2 regions of the Pseudoalteromonas sp. P1-8 genome follow, and region 1 is predicted to be linked to the other one. Evidence: riboswitches for the same ligand, from Rfam matches in the RefSeq annotation. Region 1 holds a riboswitch; the other holds the start of a gene.

Region 1 (6,525 bases):
GCATTGTGCTGTAACTTTCAGCTGATGTTCTGAGCCTCCATTTTAAAACCCATTCTTTTAAATTAGAATCTATAACAAAGTCTTTCACTAAAGATTCAGTAAGTGCATTAAAAGTATTGGTGTAATCAAGTTGGTGTTGCTTCATTAACCCCAGTAACTCTGAAACTAAAGCATGATCGCCTTCTTGCTGACCAGCTAAGCCTAATTTCTGCTGCCACATAATATTAAATGCATCATTAAATTTAGCAGCAAAACCATTCACAACCGGTGAGAGTTGCTCAACGGCAGCATCTTGATCAGCAAATAAAGGGATTAAGCTTTCAGCTAAACGCGCAATATTCCAATTGGCAATATTCGGCTGATTACCAAATGCATAGCGCCCTTGATGGTCAATCGAACTAAACACCGTGTCTAAGTCAAACTGATTCATCATCGCGCAAGGACCATAATCAATGGTTTCACCGCTAATCAAGGTATTATCGGTATTCATCACGCCATGTATAAAGCCAATTCGCATCCAGCTGATAACGAGCTCAATTTGCTTATCTAGCACGGCGGTTAAAAATTCAATATAACGCTGCTCACCCGTACTGCTAAGGTCAGGAAAGTGGCAATTTATTGCGTAGTCGACTAGCTTTTCTAACCCTTCTATATCACCTTGTGTAGCTAAGTATTGAAATGAGCCAACACGAATATGGCTTTTAGCTAAACGAGTGACAACTGCACCCGGGCGAGGTGGCTGGCGATACACTGTTTCACCAGTAGTAACCACTGCTAAACAACGCGTAGTCGCGATACCAAGCGCATGAAGTGCCTCACTCATGATGTACTCACGTACAGCCGGACCAATAGCACAGCGACCATCACCACCACGAGAGAATACAGTTGCTCCTGCGCCTTTTAGCTGTAAGTCCCACAATGTGCCATTGTTATCTGCAATAGCACCAAGCAAATGCGCTCTACCATCACCAAGACGCGGTGAAAAATGACCAAATTGATGACCTGAGTAACCAAGTGCAACCGGTGCAACATCTTTATCTATTGTTGAACCAGATAGTAATTTAGCTAAATATTCGCTGTCGTGTTTAATTTCAAAATTATCAGCTAGCTTGTCATTAAATAGCAGTAATTGTGGCTTAGCAACGGCACTCGGCATATCTTTAATAGCAAGCAGTTCACTAATATCTGTGTATCGGGTTTGCAGTTCCATAACTGTCCTTAACGTGTTGCTACACCTACACGATTATCGCCTACACCATAGGCCACTAGTTGGCTTAGAGCCTGCAAGCTGTAACCGCTTTGCTGTTGTAATTCATTGAAAAAATCTTGTGCTGCTTGTAATGACTTTTTAGTTTGTAAGCCACCATCTATCAACTCGTGAGAACGCAAGTAGGCTTCTACATCGCGAGAAAGCAAAAAGGTATCTTTACCAAGCGCTCGCAAAGCGTACGGGCCAGTATTTCCCCCTAAACGCGCACCATGCTTTTTAAGATAGGCCCACAAACCAATAATATTGTTAGTTGGCCAATCTGCAATAAATTGGCTAAAACTGCCATGTTTCTCGGCAACTTCGTGGATCATGTACGCATTTTCTGGGATCGTTTGTACTTTTTTAAAATTACGAACAATTCGCTCATCACTGGCTTTTTGCTCAAGCATATCTGGCGGCATCATCAACAACTTTTCTACGCTGAAATCCCAAAACACATCACGAAAACCAGCCCATTTATTATTGATAACAGACCAATAAAAACCACTTTGAAATACTTTACGCGTAAACTCTTCTAACCATAAATCGTCATGCATTTTGGCAATATCAGTATCATCGAGCGGGTTTGATAACAATGCATGCAGCATTTCTTCGCTGCCTTTTCGAGATACGGCTCGTTGATAAATATCGTTAAATTTTTCCATCATTTTTCCAATTTATTTGGTTAACGCTAAGTGTACGTAAAAACACGCTTATACGTAACCATGTTGCAAAATCGGTCACTAAAAAACAAATCCTTCGCCTTGACACCTAGATGGCTAAAATGCTTTAATCGCCGCCAATACCCTATTTAACTATGTTGGCTTTAACCTTTAAAGCGAGCATAAAGGGCTGGAAGAGGTGCGTTATTCAGGTAGCGTATGGGAAGAGCACAGACTCTGTTGATCATACGTAAGGGGAATTAACGCCGAGAAGTAACACCGTTTGTGAGGTGCTTATTTCGGGCGACTGGGCTGAATCCCAGCGACTGTCACCAACAATAGCAAAGCGCTATTGATTTGTTTGGTGGAGAGCTTCTGGTCTTAGTATAATGAGGCCGTCGCGTCTTTATTATTTTAAGCCCATTCGCTCTTCGAATTATACCTTGTTCGAACGACGACATGCGGCTCCATTCAAATGCTCCCGCATAAACTCTTCGAATACCTTATAAGTTCGTGAGAGATGATCAACAATTTTGATTTAAACGACTATCCATTGTGGACAGCGCTTGTCACGCCATTTTCTGAATCTGGCGAGGTCGATTACACTGCCCTTGAACAACTGGTTGCGGAGCAGCAAGATGCAAATAATGGCATTTTATTGCTTGGCAGTACCGGTGAAGGACTGGCGCTTTCACTCAAAGAGCAACAAGCCATTGTTGAACATGTTTGCCAATTAGCACCAAGTGTCCCACTCATGGTTGCTGTGGGCGGCATGAATCTTAAGCAACAAATAGCTTGGGTTGAATACTGCAACCAACTACCTATTCATGGCTACCTGTTAGGTTCACCTCTGTATGCAAAACCTGGGGTTGTTGGCCAAACACATTGGTTTGAAAGCCTACTAGACGCAAGTAACCACCCATGTATGTTGTATAACGTACCAGGACGCAGCGCAGTTGAGATTTCACCACAGGTGATCAAAAACCTTGCTGAGCACAAAAATCTTTGGGCTTTAAAAGAAGCCAGTGGCGACATTAGCAAATTTGAAGGCTTTAGAACGGCATCACCAACACTGGCCATATTTAGTGGCGACGATGCACTTATGCCATATTTTGCTCAAGCTGGTGCAAAAGGCTTAGTTTCGGTTGCCGCGAATGCTTGGCCGAGTCAAACCCATGAGTTTGTTAAACGCAGTTTAAGTGGTCAATACCCAAATCTATTCACCGATTGGTCGCTAGCAATCCAAAGTTTATTCGCTGTGGCAAATCCAATTCCCGTAAAAGTACTGATGCACCTGCAAGGTAAAATAAATACCCCGCATTTACGTCCGCCGCTTACGCATTTAGAGCTTGAGCAAACAGACAGCATCACCCACGCAAACAACACAATTTTATCTTGGAACTAAAAACAGGTTTTATCATGAGCTGGTTAGAATTATTAAACAACTTAGAATCAGGCGCAGTTCGCGCAGCAACACAAGACGAGAACGGCAACTGGCACGCCAATGTTGAAGTTAAACAAGGCATTTTAGAAGCCTTTAAAAACGGCACTAATACTGAGTTCCCAGGTGGTTTTGTTGATAAGCACAACTTAGCACCACAAGGGTTTGCAGCAGATGCTGGCGTGCGTATGGTACCAGGTGGTAGCAGTGTTCGCCGTGGCGCACACGTTGCCAAAGGCACGATTATCATGCCACCAGCATATGTGAATATTGGCGCGTTCATCGACGAAGGCACGATGGTCGATAGCCACGCATTAGTGGGTTCATGCGCACAAGTGGGTAAAAATGTTCACCTAAGTGCTGCAGTACAATTAGGTGGTGTACTAGAACCAATTGGTGCTAGCCCTGTGGTTATTGAAGACGACGCATTCATCGGCGCAGGCTGCGTTATTGTTGAAGGTGTGGTTGTGAAAAAAGGTGCTGTACTTGCGCCAGGTGTTCGCTTATCTGCAACTATTCCTGTCTACGATTGCGTTAACGAACGCCAGCTAGACAAAGGTGAAGCCATCCCAGAAAACGCGATTGTGATCCCAGGCTCTCGCCCTGCTTCAAATGCATGGGCTCGCGAGCAAGGTCTAAGCATGTCTTGTGCATTGATCGTGAAATACCGTGATGAACAAAGCGATGCATCATTACTGTTAGAAGAGGTTTTACGTTAATGAGCTTTTTGAGCACGCCCATCAAGCAAGCGGTTGAACAAGTTTCAACGCATCTTGATACGCCATTTTTTATCTATGATTTAGATAAATTAACTGCACATTTAAATCAACTGACTGCGCAAACCGATGTGAAACTTTGGTATGCCGTTAAGGCCAACCCACTGTCTCGCATTATTCAATGTTTAGACGGCGCAGGGTTTAACTTTGATGTTGCAAGTAAAGGTGAACTTGAGCAAGTACTTGCTCAAGGCATCGATAGCGAGCGCGTGCTCAACACAGGGCCTGCAAAGAGTCCTAAACAAATTTCACATTTTATTGCTCGCGGCGTACGTACTTTTGTGGCCGAGAGCATTAACCAAGTTCGCTGGTTAAACGAACAAGCAACAAAAGCAAATTGTCAGCTGCAAGTTCTATTGCGCGTACAACTTCGTTGGCCAGACAGCGAAAAGAATCCACTTGGCGGCGATAGCCTTACTCCTTTTGGTTTGGGCTGTGATGAGTGGCAAGCACTGACTGTAAGTGATTACCCAGCTCTTAACTTTGATGGCCTGCATATTTTCCAATGGGGCAATATGCTAAGTACTGACAAGCTCGCCGAGCTATGGCGCGCAATGATTGCGCCATTACAACAGCTAGCAAGCTCATTAAATATTAACCTTAATATTCTCGATTTAGGGGGTGGCTTAGGCATACCTTATACTCAAGATGCTAACCGACTCGATTGGTCTGCACTTATCGAGACTCTGGCGGCTATTAAAGCAGATGCCGGTGTCAAAGAGCTTTGGATGGAACTAGGCCGCTATGCGGTGGGCGAATGCGGCCATTACGCAACGCCGGTTGTTGAGCGCAAAGAGAATTACAATCAACAACAAGTGATTTTATCAGGCGGTATTAACCATTTACTTCGCCCTGCTGTAACAAGCCAAGATTTTCCTGCGGCATTACTACGCGAGTCAACGGCTGAGCCTGCGGCAATGACTTTATACGGCCCTCTTTGCACCGCCCTTGATTGCTTAGGTGAGCACCAATTAGCGAGCGATTTAAATGAGCAAGACTGGTTGGTATTCAGCCAATGTGGCGCTTACGGCTTTACCGAAAGTATGCCGTACTTTTTATGTCACGAATTAGCGGCTGAATACATCCTTGAACAAGGCAATATTGAGTGCATTCGTAGCGCTGAAGATGCCAGCTATTATTTAAGGTAATCTCCATGAGTAAAGAGTTAATCAGCCAAGAGAATATTGTGGTTGGCGAGATTGCCAACGGCCTACCTCTAACAATTCCTGTGTATCGCTTAAAAGGCGATGGCACGGGACCAAACGTGTATATACAAGCAAATATGCACGGCGCTGAAGTACAAGGTAATGCAGTAATTTATCAATTGCTTGAGCAGCTAAAATCACTCAAGCTGCGTGGAGATATTACTCTAGTTCCTTATGCTAACCCTATTGGTTGCAACCAAAAATCAGGTGAGTTTACTTTAGGTCGCTTCGACCCAATCACGGGCACCAACTGGAACCGCATGTACCGCTTTAATAAAGCGTTACCGTCACAGATTGCTGAACAGCATAAAGACAGTGATGATGCGACCCTTAAAGCTGCATTTAAACAGGCACTCATTGCTGACATCGACAGTCAATTAACGGGTCCTGATTACAGCCTAACAACGGGTAAGCGCATTGCTCTTAACTTGCAAAAGCTTGCCCACCAGGCTGATATCGTTTTAGACCTTCACACGGGGCCTATCTCGAGTAAGCACTTATATTGCCCTGAATACGCCAAAGACAGTGCAAGCTACTTCAACATCGAGCATGTGTTACTGATCCCAAGTGATTTTGATGGCGCGATGGATGAAGCGAGTTTCTGCCCATGGTGGTCACTATCTGAAGAGCTTGCCAAACAAGGCCGTGAATTTGCTGTTCAAGTCGAAGCATTCACTGTTGAACTTGGTAGCCAAGAAAAAATCGATTTAAGTGCGGCTTTTGAAGATGCAAATAGCATTTTAAGTTACCTCAATCAAAAAGAGGTATTAGTTGATGCTGCGTATCATCCAAAAGCGATGACACGTTATGCCTGCATGCTTGAAGATTATGTAGCTTACTACGCACCTATGGGTGGCATGGTCGAGTATCTTGCCCCACTGGGTGGCCATATTAAAGCTGGTGAGCCTATCGCCCGCATTTTAAGAATGGAGCGCTACCTTTCTGAGCAGCCGCTACAAACATTAAGTTTTGATAAAGACGCCATTGCTATTTTGCATTTTGCTTCAGCAAGCGTGAATCAAGGTACCGAACTTTATAAGTTTTTTACCAACGTCTTTGAGCTATAAGCTCATCCCTTCTCATTGCGTGAGAGTCAACGGCTTATGCCCTTAGGCCGTTACAGCAGGGCTCCAAGCTTAGCTTGGGGCTCTCTATTTACCTAAAATTTCAACAATTCAGTACAAGTTCACGG
Region 2 (6,525 bases), on a different contig from region 1:
TAAAAAGTTACTTAACTCAGTAAAACCAAAGAAGCTTGCGACTGGCTCGAGCGCATAAGCGAGCATCCACCCGGCAACTATCGAATAAAAGCTCAGCATTACAACCGCACCAAAGAGGCCAATATAACCAGCTGCTGCCCCCACTTTAGGCGCTGTGTCTTGCCATGCGTTAGATAATGCTTTTACTGGATTCGCTTGCGCTTGGTGGCCTAAATACAGCTCAGTATACAGAGCCGGAAGCGCTAATAAGAAGATAACAATGAAGTAAACGAGTAAAAATGCACCGCCGCCATGGTTTGCCGCTTGTGTTGGAAAGCCCCAAATATTACCTAAACCTACCGCCGCACCAGAAGCTGCTAAAACGAAACCTAATCGACTTTGAAAGCCGTCACGAACTTGTGCCATACATCTACAAATCTGTTATTATTTTTCATCATTAAACCATAATTACAGTCAACTGCGTAAACTATTTGCGTTTGTTCATGCCTATAAATGTGCATCTGCTGTAAAAATGAACAAAACTAAATACGAGCCTTCGTGTAAGCGTTAAACCATGAGCAGTGACTACTTTTCGAATACTCTTATCATCGAGCAGCAAAGCCAAATAACGGTCAAAAAAATTATGCTGATGGATGCAACACATATTGATGTTGCAAGTTTACCCCTTGATAAATTACTCAGTGAGTTTGAATTAAGCGTACTTGAAAAACGCAAAGTTCCTAGCGCCAAGCAAGAGTACTTAGCGACTCGCCTAACGTTAAAGTATTTGTATCAACATGCTTACCCTAGTGATGATTTAGCTCTCAATGAAATATCAAGCCAATTTAATGACAAAGACAGTAAGCTCAAATTACACACAAAACGCAGAGAACCTGTGTGGGCCTGTTTATCACATTCGAATGGTTTAATTGGCGCAGCCCTTAACCCCGAACAGCAGCGATTTGGTTTTGATATTGAACAAAGCAGTAAGCCTCGCCCTTTTATCAAACTCGCAAAGCATTTTTATCATCAAGATGAAGTTGACTTAATTAGCCGTTTTGACGCTCCCGATGAACAGGCACAGTGCTTTTTTAGAATTTGGACATTAAAAGAAGCGCTTGCCAAAGCAAGTGCTCAGCCAATTGCGAAACTACTTGCTCCTAATGTATTTGAAGAATTGAGCAAACATAATTTCAGCGCGAGTAGTAACTCTGTTGAAGGCTTTGATATAAGTGTTGTGGCACAAAAAAGCACTGACTGGCAGTGCTCTTTTATTAATTTTAACGACTTACGCCGCGACTTGGCTTTCTAATAGTCGGCTGTGAATAGCCTGCACGACTTCATCTGACTCACTTTGCTCAACTAAGAAGCACAGGTTATGTTTACTTGCACCGTGGCAAATTAAACGAATATTAAAATCACTCAATACCTGCATTAAGTTCATTTCTTGCTGACGTAATTGAATTTCAGAACCAATTAAAGCCACCAGCGTTAAGTTATTCTCAACCGACACATGACAAAACTCAGAAAGCTTATCTAAACAAGCTTGATCAAGCTCAGGGCGTGATGCATTTGGCGCGTTATCTAAAGTGATTGCAACACTGATCTCGGAGGTAGTAACCAAATCAACCGAAATATTAAACTCACTTAAAATGGTGAATACACGGGCTAAGAAACCACTCGCTAGGAGCATTTCTGGGCTTTTAACCGTTAACAGAATTTGATTTTTACGCTGTGTTACGGCACGAATACCTGGTTGCTGAGATTTTTCTTTTTCAATCCATGTACCACCTAACTGTGGTTCACGGCTTGAACCAACAAACACACTAATATGGCTACGGCTTGCAGGTAAAATGGTTGCCGGGTGCAGTACTTTTGCACCAAACGTTGCCATTTCTGCCGCTTCATCAAAGCTTAAGCGTGCAATTGGGCTTGCTTTAGCGCATAAACGCGGATCAGTACTGAAAATACCCACAACATCGGTCCAAATATGCACGCTTTTTGCGTTAATTGCTTCAGCTAGTAATGCAGCACTGTAATCTGAACCACCACGCCCTAAAGTGGTCGTTTGATTGTGCTCATTGCTTCCAATAAAACCTTGAGTTACCACAACATGGTCATCAAGTAATGGCACTAAATGTTCTTTAGCAGCCGCAGCGGTTGCTGCAACATTTGGGGTAGCTTTAGCAAATTGGCTATCTGTTTTTAGCACTTTACGTACATCAAAACGCACCGCATCAAGACCTTGACCGCGTAATACTTGAGTAAATAAATACGATGACAAACGCTCGCCAAAGCTAAGTAGTTCATCTTGATCTGCTACTGACTTAGCCCCGTCTGATGCTAGCTTTTGAAAAGCCTTAAGCGTTTCATTAAAGCCATGTGCTAAATCAGCATCCAGTGACAGCTCTGCCAAAATTGCTTCTTGAATGGCTACCACACCAGTAATATGTTCATCACGCTCAGCCGCGCTCAAATCAGCTTTACACAATGCAACTAAATGGTTTGTCACGCCTGCACTGGCACTCACAGCAACAATACGTACTTGATTATCAGCACAAATGATTTCAGCGCAGCGGCTCATAGCATCAAAGTTAGCTACACTGGTGCCACCAAATTTTGCAACAACGTAATCTGATTTTGTGTTGGCGGCTAATTGGGTATTCATGTCGTCTCCTTTTGTGGAAAACTATCCACAGTAATTCAAGAAGAACTCGGCAAGGGGGTGCTTTGAAAATAAAGAGTAGTCCATGCCAGAAGCTCTCCACCTAGTTTGGTGACAGTTTTGAGGATTCAGCCCCATAAACCGAAAAATAACCGTGACGTCCGGTTAATTTTCTCGGCGAGTACTTCCCTCATTAATGGTCATCGGCGTTCGTCACCTCACATTAATTACCTAAGTATCGCACCTCTTCTGAATGTTAAGTTAACACCTGGTTAAAATAACAAAGCCTGCTGTTAAAAGCAGGCTTCGAAAGTTAACGTTTAGACGTCTAGCTGTCAAGTTGTTTTATGAAATTAAACTGCCCGCTAAGTGCGAACCGTAATAACCAACGGTATAAGCAATTAATAAATAAACCGACATTTTAAGATAGCTCATAAAGGTCAGTGCCTTAACCTTACTCATGGCAATAATACCTGCCGCAGAGCCGATAATAAGCATTGAGCCACCTACCCCAGTTGCGTAAGTAAACGACAGCCATTGCTGAGGACTCATCACAATATCAGCTTTTAAAAGTGCTGCAGTTAGAGGTACGTTATCTACCGCCGCTGATAATAGCCCCATCAAGTAGTTGGCATATTCCGGTGCCATCAACTCATATAAGTGAGTAAATTTAGCAAGCATACCAACTTCTTTTAATGCGCCAACCAGCAATAACACACCAACGAAGAACAATAAGGTGTCGTATTCAATTTCACGAATATAATCGATGATTTTTTTGTTAACGTCTTTTTTGCGCATTAAGAATTGCGCAACCAAAAACATCAGAGATAAACCAAATAAAAAAGTTAATAACGGCGGCACACTATAAAGCACACTCAAAGTTAACGTAGCAATAATCGTCGAGAAGAAGATAACCGCAATGGTAATATCTGTCTTTTCGATACGACGGGCTGCTTGTTTTTCAAACACAACATTACCCGACATACCCACCGACAACATCGCCGCGAGCAGTGCAACACTTGTCAGTGCAGGGGCAATTAATAATAGTAGATTAGCAATCGTGACTTTTTCGTCTAAGAAAATCATCAGGGTTGTAACATCACCCGTGATCAACGACACCCCACCCGAATTAACACTAAATACAATTAAGGTCGCATATTTTATTAATTTTTTAGGATCTAACTTAAGTGACATCACCACCGCAAGCGAGATTAAAGTTGCAGTTATGTTGTCTGATATTGATGAAAATAGAAACGCAAACCCACCAATCAGAAACATCAGCTTTCGTTCACTGATTTGATTTGGCATAATTTTATGAACAATATTCTGGATAAAACCTTTAGAGTTTAAATACGCTACAAAGGTCATCGCAGCCATTAAGAACAGCCACAAAGTCGCGATTTCTAATATGTTGTGATCCAGTTGATGTTGTATTGTTTCTGGGCTTTGCCCATGAATTGGAGAGATAAATAAGATAATCCAGCATAAAGTGCCAAAAAAAAGCGTCGTTTTGGCCTTGTTTACATGGATAATATCCTCTATAACGATAAGCAAAAATGCCACCGCTATCAGGGTTAGGATAAGTGGGGTTACCATGGTGTTTGAACAACCTTTATAATAATGTAAAAATTGTAAGTCGAGTGTTTCGGCGCGGATTCTAGCAGCATAGAAAGCATAAAACTATTCTCAATTACATAATTTAATACTAATCGCTAACACCAAAGTCTGAATTTACTGGAGCCTTATGATCCCAGCTAAAAAGTTATTAAATACCCTTACTGAACATTGGGGGGTGTTAGAACTGCTATTTAAACGTTTTAAGATGGCTGATTTCAGCTTGAAAGACGTACAAAATGCGATAAAACAAAAACAACCTTCATGGTCAAATGAACGCATTTATAAAGAGACAAATCGTTTATTGAATCAAGATATTATCATTCCACTGGCAAAATCATCGCAGTTAGAAATCAACCGCGCGATCGCCGATTTTGCGACTTTCTTGCTACAAGAAGAACACTTAGGTCTTGCCCAAGAAATTAGTGTGCTTGTTGATGATTTAGCTCGCCTTGGTAATCGCCTTGCTAAAGCCGGTGAAATTGAAGATTACGACGAGCTTCGCCGCTTCAGCCGTATTATGGATGATCGGGTACGCAAAATAATGAAATTATTTGCCCACAATGAAAACGCAATTTTAAATATTGTTGAGCAAGCGAAAGCTGATAACGCGGTGCAATCACTGCAAAAACGCTATCAGGCTGTAATTGAAGCGTTCGATGAATACATCGAGCCTATGCTTGAAATGGTGGATATTCGAGGTGACTTCCACGCTTGCTTTAATACCATCGAAGCACAAATTAGCGCGCAAATAGAGCAAATTGACCGCCTTGGTAAGTCATATCAAGACAAGCGCATGCTTGAACAATTACGTACCCGTATTTTAGAAATGCATTTAGTTGGCCGTGAAAGCTTACGTAAAAGCGCCGATATGCTGATGCCGCTACGTGAAGAGTTACGTCGCAACAACCTAATTACTCGCCAAGCGGCTAAAGTGCTTGGTTTAGTGCGTAAAAATGGCGTCGATAACATGTTAAGTGCAGTACAGCCTAACTTTGTCTCAGACGCACAACGTTTTTCACTTGGTCAGCAACGTCATATCGTGGCTTATATGGCAGGCTTAGTTGACTTTGAGCACGATGAATATCAGCTTCCTGAACATGATGATGTGCCCGCCTATCAAAGCCCGCATATTCCTGATTACAACGACGTTAAAACACAATTTAGAAAACGCTTTAAAAAAGCCAGCAAAAAAGCTCAGCCGCTGCTTAGTTTCTTAGATGAAAGCTACCCAGACTTAGAAGCTGACGAAATGCTGTTCTTGTATCAAAAATTGATTAGCGATGGCGACCTTGAAATCAGCCAAAGCCAAGAGAAAGTAAAAATAAAAATTGCCCAGCAACACTTCTCTCTTTACCCATTTAACTCATCGATTGCTGACGATAAAAAAGCAACAGAGCAATAACCATGACAGATATTAATTTAGATGATTTAACGCATCTGCAAGCTATTAATAAAAAGCTCACATCAGGCTACCACATTAGCGAACAAGACACGCTGATGTGGCAAGAGCTTGACCAACACATTGATGCTTATCGCGCGTTATTTAACGCCCTTGGCCATGACCTACAACATGATAGCCGTGGCTTTTACTATTTTGGCAGCGACGAAAGCACCCCAAACATGGGGAAAATTTCGCGTGCCATCGCACTGACTATCTACATCTTAATTGAGCACTATGCCAATACCGGTAAAGATCCAATGCGTGCTTTGTTTGACGAAGTAAACGACCTTGAACTGATGCAAACCTTAGTGCAAATCAACAAGCACCTGTTTGATCAATTAGAAATCTTCTCAGGCTCAGATTTACGTAAAGACGTTTATCTACGTATGGTACGTTTAGGTCTTGCTCGCGAAGTAGAAAACGGCTTTATGCTGCAAGCACCTATTTATCGTTATATCGATGCATTAATGGAAGTAAACGAAGAAACCTACCTAGGAGATGACGACTAATGCAAAGCCAAAGCCTATACGGACTCAGCAAACTTGCGCTTTTAAATACCGCAGGCTATGCAAAATGCGTGATCCCACTGGATAAAAGTAGCTCTATTTGTGCACCGAATAATACCGGTAAAAGCTCGGTAATTAATGCCCTGCAATTTCCACTGATTAATGATTTGCGCTTAACAGAATGGGATGGCCACGATTTAGACGAAACCCGAAAATTCTACTTTTCGTCAGATCAATCCTATATTTTACTCGAAGCTGACCTGCCTAATGGCCCTGTGGTGATTGGTGTTGCCGGCCTTGGTAAAATTGCCGGTTAC

Evidence for each region. Region 1 has a riboswitch for lysine ahead of dapA (4-hydroxy-tetrahydrodipicolinate synthase). Riboswitches for the same ligand answer to the same signal wherever they lie in the genome.
Region 2: linked by a shared signal. The riboswitch ahead of lysC (lysine-sensitive aspartokinase 3) and the one ahead of dapA (4-hydroxy-tetrahydrodipicolinate synthase) in region 1 are both predicted to bind lysine.

The regions. Positions count from the first base shown of each region.
Region 1 is NZ_LJSO01000010.1:33,798-40,322, reverse strand. Features, by position in the region: gene AN213_RS14290 (YdiU family protein) at 1-1,210, opposite strand, end outside; gene AN213_RS14285 (DNA-3-methyladenine glycosylase I) at 1,219-1,914, opposite strand; lysine riboswitch at 2,098-2,294, shown strand; gene dapA (4-hydroxy-tetrahydrodipicolinate synthase) at 2,432-3,316, shown strand; gene AN213_RS14275 (2,3,4,5-tetrahydropyridine-2,6-dicarboxylate N-succinyltransferase) at 3,331-4,071, shown strand; gene AN213_RS14270 (PLP-dependent decarboxylase) at 4,071-5,276, shown strand; gene AN213_RS14265 (succinylglutamate desuccinylase/aspartoacylase family protein) at 5,282-6,400, shown strand.
Region 2 is NZ_LJSO01000001.1:67,429-73,953, forward strand. Features, by position in the region: gene AN213_RS00265 (sodium-dependent transporter) at 1-405, opposite strand, end outside; gene AN213_RS00270 (4'-phosphopantetheinyl transferase superfamily protein) at 554-1,291, shown strand; gene lysC (lysine-sensitive aspartokinase 3) at 1,268-2,647, opposite strand; lysine riboswitch at 2,729-2,901, opposite strand; gene nhaD (sodium:proton antiporter NhaD) at 2,990-4,240, opposite strand; gene AN213_RS00285 (hypothetical protein) at 4,389-5,663, shown strand; gene AN213_RS00290 (condensin complex protein MksE) at 5,666-6,211, shown strand; gene AN213_RS00295 (hypothetical protein) at 6,211-6,525, shown strand, end outside.